DNA from 3 places in the Weizmannia sp. FSL K6-3076 genome. Region 2 is predicted to be linked to each of the others. Evidence: riboswitches for the same ligand, from Rfam matches in the RefSeq annotation. Region 2 holds a riboswitch; each other region holds the start of a gene.

Region 1 (4,192 bases), 2.8 Mb from region 2:
CTACATTTTTCAAAATAACATTTTTTGCGCGGTACTGGATGGCGACAACAGGATTTCCCTTGAAATCATAATCCGGGTCGCCAAGCGCAGTCAGCCCGTTAATTACAACGTTTCGGTAAGCGGAAACAACGAGGCTGCGCGGCGTTGAACCTTCATATAAATCCGTAAACACCGGTGCGACAGAAACTAGATTGGCCGCCACAATATGGTTCGCGCTTTTCGAATCGGCATCTTTGCCTTTATGGTGGCCGATATGCCGGAAGTTAAAAGAGCGGTTGTCGCGGACAGAAAGATGGCCATACAAATGCACATGAGAAGCAGCCGATGCATTGTGGTGGGCTTTGATTTCAACACCTCCGAAACAGCCGCTTGATGCATTATTGCAAAGCCATACATGGCGCGAGCCGTCATCAATCTCAATGCCATTGGAGTTGGAAAACCCTTTTTTGTGGGCCCTTCCACTTGGGTTGTAACAGAAAGAATTTGAAATAAAACAATAGTCGCTATGGTGGGTGGTAATCCCGTCATCACCGAATCCGCTTGCCGTGAGCCCGTCCAGCCAGATATAGCGGCTCCTTCCTGGGGCGAGAAAGCCGTCTCCCAAATAATGATAACGGGCAGAGGATACATCAAAACCGTGCAGTCCGGCCCCCGCCGCCTCCACATTTTTCACCCAGCCGAACGTGACGTGCGCAAAAGTCAGACAGCTTGAACGGTTATTTCCTGCTGCCGTTCTTTCCTCTTGCCCGAGCCTTTCGACATTCCAATCGAGCGTGAGCCCCTCCACCGATATATGGTGATTGCCACGATGAAAATGGGCATTTTGGATGAGACGCGTTTTTTTCGGTGCATGCGGATGGAGTTTGATGATGGTTACGCCTTTTCCGCTGCCGCAAAGGCATGTCCATGAAGGCAGCTTAAGCCCCTTTACAAGATAAACGCCTTCCGGTACGATCACTTTCACGCGGCCGTTTCCCAGTGCTTTTTGGAATGCCGCTGTGCAGTCGGTTTTTCCATCGCCGGCAGCCCCGAAATCTGCCACATTGACTGTACGGGATGCCACAGACAGCAGCCGGCTGTATTCTTGATCCAATATCGTTTTCCATTCCGGGTAGACAAGGCCGTTCTGATCTGCAAGGGTTTTATACGGTTCAACCGGATATCTCCGGTTCAGCAGCAGCCGTGAAAGGGAAAACGGTTTGTGAAATTCCGGCTGGCAGTATTTTTGAAAAAGCGCTTCATTTTCCTGGATTAGGGTACCCGGCTGGACTGCCCTGCGTGAAAGCTGGCGCAGCAGCATGCCGTTTGTCCGGGGGTCATGATGCTTATCCAAATGAATCATTTTTTCACCCCGCTTTGCCTTCATTCAGTCTCTGTCATTGGATATATGTAGTTTACCCCCGCAGGTTGGAAAACGCACTGAAAAAGGAAGACTCTTTTCTAAATCATTGTTGTTGGCATAAAAAAAGATTGGATTTTATGTTAAAATCGAAGAAAAGGAAGGTGGAAGTCAATGAGCCTGCCAAAATGTTCTGATTGTAACCATCCATTTAAGTGGATTTATATCTTTAAGAGGTTATGGAAGTTTGACCAAACCATAGAATGTCCAAATTGTAAAGCCAAGTTATATCCAAGTTTGAAGTTTCGAAATAAAGTTGGATATTTTTCCCTGCTTTGCTTTTTCATCTCATTTGGACTAATGATATTGGGCATTCCAAAAATTGCATTCATAACACTAATCATCATTATTTGGGCTTGTTTGATTCTTATGATGCCTTATGTTTATTCGTTTGATCATAAAGAAAGGCCTCTATGGTAAAAGGGAACGAATAGTTGTCGCCCTTTTAAATGGCTTCAAAAATCCAGGTGATGATGAAACGCGGAGCTGAGCCGGTACGCCGCAAGTTTAAAGGTGAATTGATGAACCGATTTGGTACAGAGCAAGATTTGAAAAAAACACATGCAAGTAAAGATTGGAAACCATTTCATCAAATGAGAAAGAAAAAGGTGGCCCAAAACTACATGTAACACTTTTCGTGAAAATGGGCCTTATTTTCTTTATCAGAATTTTTCGTTGACGAATAGCATAAGAAGGTATACAATAAACTTCAAGCTTATATGTTGTTATTTTCTTATCAAGAGAGGTGGAGGGAAGGGCCCTGTGAAGCCTCGGCAGCAGGTCCGAAAACGGGTACTGTGCCAATTCCTGCAGGTGGTGGCCTGAAAGATAAGAAGATTTCCCGGGAATGGATATCTTCTTACTTCAGGGTAAGAAGATTTTTGTCGTTTAATCCTTAGTAATCGAATAAGAAAGAAGGGAATAGAGTGGAGCAAACGCGGCTCACATATGAACAGTTTACGTCGGATCCGTTTGCAGCGTTCGTGCCGGAAGATAAAACAAAGGGTGCATTGGAAATTTTGCAGTGGGCATATGGCACGTACGGTAAATCAGTGGTATATGCGTGCAGCTTCGGCGCAGAAGGAATGGTGCTGATTGATCTCATTTCGAAAGTCAGAGAAGATGCGGATATCGTATTTTTGGATACGGACCTGCACTTTCCGCAGACTTACGAATTGATTGAAAAAGTAAAAAAGAAATATCCGGCTTTAAATATCCAAATGAAAAAACCGTCGCTTACGCTTGATGAACAGGCGGCGCAATACGGATCTGCCCTTTGGAAAAGGGATCCGGACCAATGCTGCTATATCCGGAAAATCAAGCCGCTTGAAGAAACGCTGCAGGGAGCTGTGGCCTGGATATCCGGCTTACGGCGGGAGCAATCGCCGACAAGGGCAAAAACGAATTTTGTCAATAAAGATGAAAGGTTCCATTCGATTAAAATTTGCCCGCTGATTCATTGGACATGGGATGATGTTTGGAACTATATCCGGTCTAACAATCTTCCATATAACGAATTGCACGACCAGGGATATCCGAGCATCGGCTGCTTCCCGTGCACACGTGCTGTCGGAAACAGCGACTCAAGAGCAGGAAGATGGGCGGGCTTTAATAAAACCGAATGCGGGCTGCATACGGTTCAGAAAAAATAAGGCTGCTATATAAAATGACATAGGTAATAAGAGTAAGCATCAGTCTGCATGACAAGATTTCGTTCATTTTACAAAATTCCTAGATTTGGTAAGAATGCGGCAAAAATTTATATACAAATCGGTTTTATGAAAAAACCAGGGAAAAAATTGCACTTGGAAGCTGATTCAGCGTATAGAGAAGATAAAATCGCATTTTCGAAGATGGATTCTTTTATATTTTGAGATGGAGCTTGCTGATAAATTGGGTACAAACGCAGAATTGGACCCGTTCAGCAAGCTCTAGCGGCAAAAGCAGCCAGCTTTTTCAGGTGCCCGCTTGTAGCCAATCCAGACTAGGATTGTTCAAGTGCTCGCATCAACCAAAACAACGAGTCCGATTAAGTTTAAAGCAGGTGAAGAAATGAGAAAAGTATATTTAGTCGGGGCAGGACCCGGCGATCCGGAGCTGATTACAGTGAAAGGATTGCGCCTGATCCGGGAAGCGGATGTCATTTTATATGACCGGCTGGTGAATCCGGACCTGTTAAAAGAGGCAAGGCCGGATGCAGAACTTGTCTACTGCGGGAAAAAACCGGATGCCCATACGATGACGCAGGATATGATCAACCACCTGCTTGTGAAATTTGCTAACCAAGGAAAAACGGTTGTCCGTTTAAAGGGCGGTGATCCGTTTATATTCGGTAGAGGCGGGGAGGAAGCGGAAGTCCTGGTGCAAAAACATATTCCGTTTGAAATCGTGCCGGGAATTACAGCCGGTTCCGCTGTGCCCGCCTATGCCGGCATTCCGCTCACCCACCGCGGGCTCAGTACATCCGTTGCTTTTATCGCGGGCGTCACGAAAAAAGGCGAAGATCTTGATGCGTATTGGTCCAAATATGCGGGAATTGATACACTTTGCATTTATATGGGCGTGAAAAATCTGCCACTCATCTGTGCGCAACTGATAAAGCACGGCAAATCACCGGACATGCCGGCTGCACTAATCCGCTGGGGCACGACTGAAAAACAGGAAACCGCGGTCAGCACGCTTGGAAATTTAAGTGAAAAGGCGGCTGGGCTGCGCAACCCATCGCTTTTGATCATCGGAGAAGTGGTAAAACTGCGCGAAGAGTTAAAATGGTTTGAACAGCTTTCTGCTGCT
Region 2 (4,192 bases):
GATTGTGGCCGAAACGATTGCATCCAACTCCGGCATTGGCTATATGGCCATGAACGCCCGCGAGTTCATGCAGCTTGATGTTGTCGTTTTGAGCATTGTCTTATATGCCCTTCTTGGAAAACTGTCCGACTGGCTGGCAAAAATCGCAGAACAACGATTGTTAAAGTGGCACCCGTCATATCAAAAATAAAGGAGGAGGAAACGATGCCGAAAGAAAAGGCGTTTGCTGTAGAGATTGAGGGGCTGGAGAAATCATTCGGCAGCCATCGCATCCTGCGCCATCTTCATTTAAAAATAAGAAAAGGGGAATTTGTTGCGATTGTTGGGAGGAGCGGATGCGGCAAAAGTACGCTTCTCAGGCTGCTTTCAGGACTTGAAGCGGCAAGCGGCGGAAAAATCCTTATAAACGGGGCGCCTTTATCCGGCAGAAACGGATCGGCAAAAATGATGTTTCAGGACGGCCGCCTGCTCCCATGGAAAACCGTGCTTCAAAATGTCGGGCTTGGCCTTGCGGGCGACTGGAAGAACAAGGCACTTGAAATGCTTGGAAAAGTCGGGCTGGAAGGGCGTGCAAATGATTGGCCTTCGTCTTTATCCGGCGGCCAGAAACAAAGGGTGGCACTGGCGAGGGCATTAATCCATGAGCCGGACATCCTTCTCCTCGATGAACCGCTTGGGGCGCTCGATGCATTAACCCGGATTGAAATGCATGCGCTGATCCAGTCGCTTTGGCTTGAAAAACATTTTACGGCCATATTGGTGACACATGACGTGGAAGAAGCAGTCGCCCTCGCTGATCGGGTTGTGTTAATCGAAGAGGGGGAAATTGCGATGGATTATCCGGTAAAACTTCCTTATCCACGGAAAAGGGACCACGCCCTCTTTTCAGCAACAACCAATCATATTTTAAACCGCATTTTAGGGAACAACGGCCATCAGCTGTTGCACGCAATGAAAAATTAAGGAAGAATTGGGGGATTCATATGGCGGAAAAAGTGGTACTGCTGAACGGGAGCCCTTCTGCGTATACGAGATTAAATGGGATCCGTGATTATATCAGGGCCGGGTTAAGGGGGCACGGGTACGAACCGGAGCTCATCAATATTCGGGAACTTCCGGCCGGCGATTTAATGAATGCCCGGCAAAGCCCGCCCATCACCAGGGCATTAAGAAAAGTAGAAGAAGGCGATACGGTAATCATTTTGACACCGGTCTATAAAGCGTCTTATTCCGGATTGCTCAAGACATTTCTGGATCTTTTGCCGCAAAATGGCTTATCCGGCAAGCAGGTGCTGCCACTCGCCATGGGCGGTACATTCGGCCACTTGCTCGCGCTCGATTACGCCTTGAAACCGGTTTTGGCCTCACTCGGGACAACGTGCATAGAAAAAGGGGTGTTTATTCTCGACCAACAAGTGAAAAAAAGGGATGGACTCTATGAACTCGACCGGCAAGCAGCTGACCGCCTGAATGCTGCTTTAAAAACATTGTTTCCGCAAACTTCAATATCTTTGTACTCATAAACAAATCCGGCATTTGGACGATATCCAAATGCCGGCATTCGTGTCGTACGAAAAACGGGGAAAGCGATAACCGGAGTACCGGCGCCCGTCATCCCATCTTTTGGTTGGGAAGTGCCGCTTTTTTCTTTTCCAGTGCAAACCGGACTTTCTCGGTTGTTTCGATCTGTGTGATGTTCCCTTCATGGATCGAAATGACCACTGTTCCAAACTCCAGTTTTTGCAATGATTCCATAATGCGGGCGATTTTTGTTTCATCAATATGAGCCATTTTTCACTACCCCCAAAAATAAATTTCGTGTGTGCCTGGTGGTCCGGCCGGCAATTCGGATGATCCAAAAAAGAAAGGCCCCCTTCAAGAAAGTTAAGAAGAGGGCGCACTCCTTAACTTATCTTCCAAGCTTGACGCTTGCTGGAATTAGCACAGTATTCCCAAAAAGAATCTGTTGCTGAGGTTTCCTCGGGCCAGTCCCTCCCCCTCTCTTGATAAGTTGTATAGCAAGAAAATAATTTGTTAAAACTATGATAAATAATATTATTCCGATTTGTCAACTTATATTTTCAACATTTCGGTTTACTCGAAGGGCAGGTAAGTGAAAAAATGGGAAGACACTCCATCATCTCATTGTACACGGTGAAATGAACATCTAGAGAGAGGTATTCCAATTGCTGGATGATGAAAGGATACAGAGGGCTTGCTGAACGAATCCGATTCTGAGTTTGTACCTAATTTGTCTGCAGCTCTCTCAAGGGAAAATGGGCGATTTTTTCTTCTCCATATGTTGAATCGGCTTTCGAGTGCAAGCTTTTCCCTGGATTTGTTGTAAAATCCTTTTAATAGGTGCGGAAAGCTGTCAGCAGCCTTGCTAAATCTAGGAATATTACTGACTTAGCAAGCCCTACATAGAGTTTTTTTGAGCAAAACCGTTCCGGATAGGGTATGATAAAAAGAAAAAGTGTGTTAAGGGTGTGAGATTGTGCCAGAGACAGATGTATCCAAGTTTGAGAAGAAAATCGAGGTGCGGAACATCCGGTTCGAAGACATTGATGATATTATGGCATTGTCGAAAAAATGTTTTCCGGGGATGGAGCCGTGGAAACGCGAGCAGCTCGAGAGCCATATCCGGATTTTTCCGGAAGGGCAGTTTTGCGTGGAATACGAAGGGAAAGTTGTCGGTTCCTGCTCCAGCTTAATTGTCAATTTCGATGAATACGAGGATCAGCATACATGGGATACGATCACCGCGAACGGCTATATTACCAACCATAATCCGCACGGGCTCAACCTGTACGGCATTGAAGTGATGATCGACCCGGAATACCGGCGCATGAAGTTCGGGCATCGATTGTATGAGGCACGGAAAGAGCTTTGCCGGAAAATGAACCTTCAAAGCATCATCATTGGCGGCCGGATTCCGAATTACAGCAAATATAAAGACAAAATGACCCCGCGCGAATACGTGGAAGAGGTTGAGATGCACAATATATATGACCCGGTTCTTTCCTTCCAGCTGCTTGAAGGGTTCCAGATTATGCGGATCAACAGGCAGTATTTGCCGGATGATACAGCATCCGCTTCATTTGCAACGCTTATGGAATGGCATAACGTTGATTATTTGCCGAAGTCCCGCCGTGTCTATCATGCTTCGTTCCCGGTTAGGATTACAGCAATCCAATATATGATGAAAAAAATTGATTCCTTCGATGATTTTGTCAGACAGGTGGAATATTATGTCGATGTGGCAGCGGATTTCGGTTCTGATTTTGCCGTTTTTCCGGAAATTTTCACCACGCAGCTGATGTCCTACCTGGAGGAAAAGCGTCCTGACCAGGCAGTGCGCCGGCTTTCCGAGTACACAGACCAATATATTGAACTGTTTACAGAGCTTGCCGTGCGCTACAATGTCAACATTATCGGCGGGTCCCATTTTGTGGAAGAAGACGGGGGCATTTACAATGTCGCCTTTTTGTTCCGGCGCGACGGGACGATCGAAAGGCAGACCAAACTCCATATTACGCCAAATGAGCGGAAATGGTGGGGGATCGCGGAAGGAAACGAACTCAATGTATTTGATACGGATTGCGGGAAAATTGCGATTCTGATTTGCTATGATATCGAGTTTCCGGAGCTGGCCCGTGTCGCTGTCGACTACGGCGCGAACATTATTTTTGTCCCGTTTTGCACGGACGACCGCCAAGCCTATTTGCGCGTCCGCTACTGTGCGCAGGCGCGGGCCATTGAAAACCAGGTGTACACCTGTATTGCGGGAACAGTCGGAAACCTGACCCACGTGGAAAACATGGATATCCAGTATGCCCAGTCCGGCATTTTTTCCCCCTCCGATTTTGGTTTTGCCCGCGACGGCATTGTCGGGGAATGCGATCCCAATGTCGATACCGTCGTTGTCGGCGATGTCGATCTTGAGAAACTGCGCCGCAACCGCAACAGCGGCTCCGTCCGGCAACTGGCCGACCGGAGAAGAGATTTGTATCAGATTAAAATCAACAGCAAATCATAATAAGGGAAGCGAAAAAGGTGCTTAAGGGATAAGCACCTTTTTCATTTAAAAAAAGCTAGACCGAAGAAAAGAGAATATAATGGATGAATCAGATCAGTTTGATTGCGCTGGATTACAGAGGACAGAAAAAAAGACTGTTAAAAGCATTTCTAT
Region 3 (4,192 bases), 320 kb from region 2:
AACGAACAAATACCCGACGCTCTTTTTCCTTCTTAACCAGAAAGCGGCGATGACCATTGCAATTTCTGCAACCATCAGCGGCATCATAAGCGCAGGCGGAATGAATCTCCCCGTATATAAACCCGCCGTTGCAAACAGCAGTGAAACGGCAAAGACGCCAAGCACTTTCTGGAATACAGGCCTTGATTGTATGGCCTCCATAAAATCCCTCCTCGTATAATAAGTTTAAATCCAAAGTGGATGTCAATTTCCAGTTCATTCTGCTGCTCATTGACAAGTGAATATAAGATTTTGTATTCCGGGCTCGCCCGGAATACAAGTTCGGACTTGGACGCTTCGCGATGTTCCCGGATAATGGTCTTAGGATCGTTTGGGTCAATGCTTCCCCTCCTTGTAGCCTGACTACTCGAAAAGTCTGCATCCCCAGGTTCTTGCTTGAACGTCTAACCCGTAGGCCGTTCCTCCGGATCTCCGTGCTGGAAATGAGCAGTTCCAGGCAGCCCACGGCCCGGATGAGTTCTCATACGCGAGGCTGACAGATCGGCAAGCCATCTGGGGATATCCCGAAGCGTCCGATTCCATCGATCCCAATACAGAGAGGAGGAAATCATATGCCCTTATTTGTCGGTATTGACGTGAGCTCCAAAAACCTCGATGCCTGCCTGATGGATGGAATGGGGGAAACGTTGGCCACCCAAACGGTGACAAACAATCTTCCCGGTGCCTCTGAGTTAAGAGACGCCATCCTCCAACATGCGGAGGCGGATGACACCATCCAGATCGCCATGGAGGCCACATCTGTGTATAGTTGGCACCCGGCAATGTTTTTCCATGAAGATCCCGAGCTGAAACAGCGTCGTACAAAGGTGTTTACCCTGAATCCGAAGCTGGTGAGAAATTTCAAAAAGGCTTATGCCGAGATGGACAAGACCGATCCCAAAGATGCCTGGGTAATTGCGGACCGCTTGCGTTTCGGGAGATTGCCGAAATCCGTGATTCAGTCAGAACAATACCTTGCCCTTCAACGGTTAACACGGATGCGCTATCACCTGATTCAAAGTTTAACCCGGGAACAACAGGTATTTTTGAATCATCTGTTTTTCAAATTCAGTGCCTTTAACCTTGAAGTGGATACACCGGTCTTCGGCCATGCCATAACGGAATTTTTGCTTGAGGCCTATAGCCTCGATGAAATTGCCCAAATGCCTCTGGAGGACTTAGCGATGTATCTCCAGACCAAAGGCCATGGCCGCTTTAGCGATCCCGAGGATTTGGCCGCATCCATCCAAAAAGCTGCCCGGTCCTCTTACCGGCTTTCTAAATGTGTGGAGGATTCGATTGACTTGGTCCTGGGCAGTTCTATTGAGATCATCCGGCATCTTAAACGCCAAATCAAGGATTTGGATAAGGCGATTGCCCGCGTTCTTGATGGAATCCCGAATACCCTCCAGACCATTCCGGGAATAGGCCCGGTGAGCTGTGCTGGGATTCTCGCTGAAATCGGCGACATTGAGCGCTTTGACGACCAAGCCGCGATCGCAAAATTTGCTGGATTGTTCTGGCCCCGCCACCAATCGGGTGATTTTGAGGCTGATGACAAAATGCTTGCGCGTACAGGCAATCGTTATCTCCGGTATTACCTGGTTGAGGCTGCCAATCTGGTCCGGCGACACGAACCTGAGTACCGCGCCTTTTACCAAAAGAAATATCGTGAGGTGCATAAGCACTCACACAAACGCGCCCTCGTCTTAACGGCAAGAAAACTGGTGCGCCTGATCGATGCGCTGCTCCGCAACGATCAAATTTATGCGCCGAAAAAGAAGGTGACGCGATGAGGTAACCAGGTAACCATCATCGATAGCCTGAACTTGAAAACTTCCAGATTATTCCAATTATCTGGAGGCTTAGTTCAGTATTGCCATTTTTACGACATAGAGCCAACAAAATTTCCAATTCACTTGTTTTTAACCCTTGACATCACACCGTAGGACTTTGTTTTTCTTATTACTATTATATTTTCACATCGCCCCTGATTTCAATCTTTCCGTCCCATTTTAAAAAATTTTGCGAATGCCCTTGACAAAAATGGGTGGAACATTTAAAGTGTATTTAAACTAAATAATATTTAAAATTCTTATCCAGAGAGGTGGAGGGACTGGCCCTTTGAAGCCTCGGCAGCGGTCTTTTTTAAAGAACTGTGCCAATTCCAGAAAGCAATTGCTTGAAGATAAGAAGAGCGGACGGTTCTGTTTTGCAATCCATACCTCTTCTTATTGCAGAAGAGGTTTTTTAATGGGCCCATGCAGCTAAAAGCAATTTTTTCTGCGCACAGCAGCTGCTTTAAAAAATATCCAGAAAGAGGGAATCATGATGACGAAAACATTAACAAAAGCGCCGTACAGGGCAGACATTGTCGGAAGCTTTTTGCGCCCGGCCCGGTTGCGCGAAGCGCGGGAAAAATTTGCAGCGGGAACCATCCCGGCCGAAGACTTGCGTGCAATTGAAAATGAAGAAATCCGCCGCCTGGTCAGCAAACAAATTGAAGTCGGCCTCGAAGCGGTAACGGACGGAGAATTCCGGCGGAGATTCTGGCATACGGATTTCATGGAACATTTAAACGGGGTAAAAGGGTATGTGCCGAACCATGGATACCGGTTTGTCGGCATCGAAACGGAAGCTTATGACGTCCGGGTAACCGGAAAAGTCTCCTTTAACCCGGACCATCCGCACATAAAAGATTTTATTGCGCTGAAAGAAATCGCCGGGGACAGGGCGGTTGCGAAAATGACTATTCCAAGCCCGAATCAGTTTTTCAATGCCGGAATCCGCAATGAAGACATTTACCCGGATCTTGAAGAATACGCAAATGATATTATCCAAACTTACCGGGATGCGATCAAAGCTTTTTATGATGCCGGCTGCCGCTACTTGCAGCTGGATGATGTTTATCTTGCCGGCCTGTGTGCACCGAAACTGCCGTTTGCAGACAGTGAGCTCGAAAGGGAAAGATTGATTGATCTCGCTTTACATGTAGCAAACAGCGTACTGGAAGGCAAGCCGGATGATCTGACCATCACAACCCATCTGTGCCGCGGCAACTACCAGTCGAAATGGGCTTTTGAAGGTCCGTATGATAAAATTGCCCCGAAAATCTTTGCAAATGAAAAAGTAGACGGGTTTTTCCTTGAATACGACGATGAGCGTTCCGGCGGGTTTGAACCGTTGAAATACATTCCGGAAGGCGGGCCGAAAGTCGTGCTTGGCATTTTCACATCGAAAAAGGGAGAGCTTGAAGATAAAGTGCTGATCAAAAACCGGATTCGGGAAGCATCCAGGCATGTACCGCTCGAACAGCTTTGCATCAGCACCCAGTGCGGCTTCTCCTCCACCCACCACGGCAATCTTTTAACAGAAGAGCAGCAGTGGGACAAAGTAAAATATATTGTGGATACCGCAAAGGAAATTTGGGGATAAACCGGGAAAACCCGCTGGGGCAGCCAGCGGGTTTTTTATCATGATGCAGGCACGAATCCCTTTCCTGTCTGCTTGTTCATGATCGAAGCACACATCCCTTGCTTTAATGCGAATGCTGGGCACGGCCGACATTCCCCCGAACCCCGTGTGCGTGGGCTGCTTCTTCAGCCGGCGATTTAATGAAAAGCGTAATCGCAAAAGAGACCAGGCAGAGAATCGTGATCGCATGGAATGTCGGCATAAAGCCCCCGAGAAGGGAAGCGATGACCGATCCGGATAATGCGCCGATGCCGAAGCCTTGGTAAATCACTGAATAATTGGCGCTTTGATTTTTCAGGCCGAAGAAGTCTGAAATAATAGCCGGAAATACGGTGACATTTCCGCCGAAACCGAAAGCAATCGCAGCAACACAGATAAAGAACAGGGCGAAATTTAAGTGGGCATAGCTCAAAATGGAAACCGCAACGGCCGTCGCGAGCAGCGTCCCTGATACCACTTTCATTCTTCCCACATGGTCTGATAAACCGCCGAGAACGAGCCGCCCGATGGTGTTAAAGACGGCAATCAGCGCCACTGCATTGCTGGCCGTCGCAACATCCAGCCCGACAAGCCCCGTGCCGATGTCTTTAACAAGGCCGATCAGATATAAACCGCTCATACACGCCGTGAAGAACACGATGAATAAGAGGTAAGCTTGTTTCGTTTTGAGCATTTCTTT

The links. Region 2 has a riboswitch for S-adenosylmethionine ahead of NSS95_RS14250 (YezD family protein). Riboswitches for the same ligand answer to the same signal wherever they lie in the genome.
Region 1: linked by a shared signal. The riboswitch ahead of NSS95_RS01175 (phosphoadenylyl-sulfate reductase) and the one ahead of NSS95_RS14250 (YezD family protein) in region 2 are both predicted to bind S-adenosylmethionine.
Region 3: linked by a shared signal. The riboswitch ahead of NSS95_RS12920 (5-methyltetrahydropteroyltriglutamate--homocysteine S-methyltransferase) and the one ahead of NSS95_RS14250 (YezD family protein) in region 2 are both predicted to bind S-adenosylmethionine.

What each region holds. Positions count from the first base shown of each region.
Region 1 covers NZ_JBBOWU010000001.1:229,833-234,024, forward strand. The annotation lists gene NSS95_RS01160 (glycosyl hydrolase family 28-related protein) at 1-1,342, opposite strand, end outside; gene NSS95_RS01165 (TIGR04104 family putative zinc finger protein) at 1,514-1,819, shown strand; gene NSS95_RS01170 (hypothetical protein) at 1,849-2,028, shown strand; SAM riboswitch class I at 2,130-2,234, shown strand; gene NSS95_RS01175 (phosphoadenylyl-sulfate reductase) at 2,326-3,051, shown strand; gene cobA (uroporphyrinogen-III C-methyltransferase) at 3,452-4,192, shown strand, end outside.
Region 2 covers NZ_JBBOWU010000001.1:3,006,859-3,011,050, reverse strand. The annotation lists gene ssuC (aliphatic sulfonate ABC transporter permease SsuC) at 1-190, shown strand, start outside; gene NSS95_RS14260 (ATP-binding cassette domain-containing protein) at 205-963, shown strand; gene ssuE (NADPH-dependent FMN reductase) at 984-1,523, shown strand; gene NSS95_RS14250 (YezD family protein) at 1,612-1,791, opposite strand; SAM riboswitch class I at 1,907-2,013, opposite strand; gene NSS95_RS14245 (bifunctional GNAT family N-acetyltransferase/carbon-nitrogen hydrolase family protein) at 2,498-4,039, shown strand.
Region 3 covers NZ_JBBOWU010000001.1:2,686,139-2,690,330, forward strand. The annotation lists gene NSS95_RS12910 (Bax inhibitor-1/YccA family protein) at 1-201, opposite strand, end outside; gene NSS95_RS12915 (IS110 family transposase) at 612-1,835, shown strand; SAM riboswitch class I at 2,132-2,234, shown strand; gene NSS95_RS12920 (5-methyltetrahydropteroyltriglutamate--homocysteine S-methyltransferase) at 2,371-3,474, shown strand; gene NSS95_RS12925 (L-lactate MFS transporter) at 3,578-4,192, opposite strand, start outside.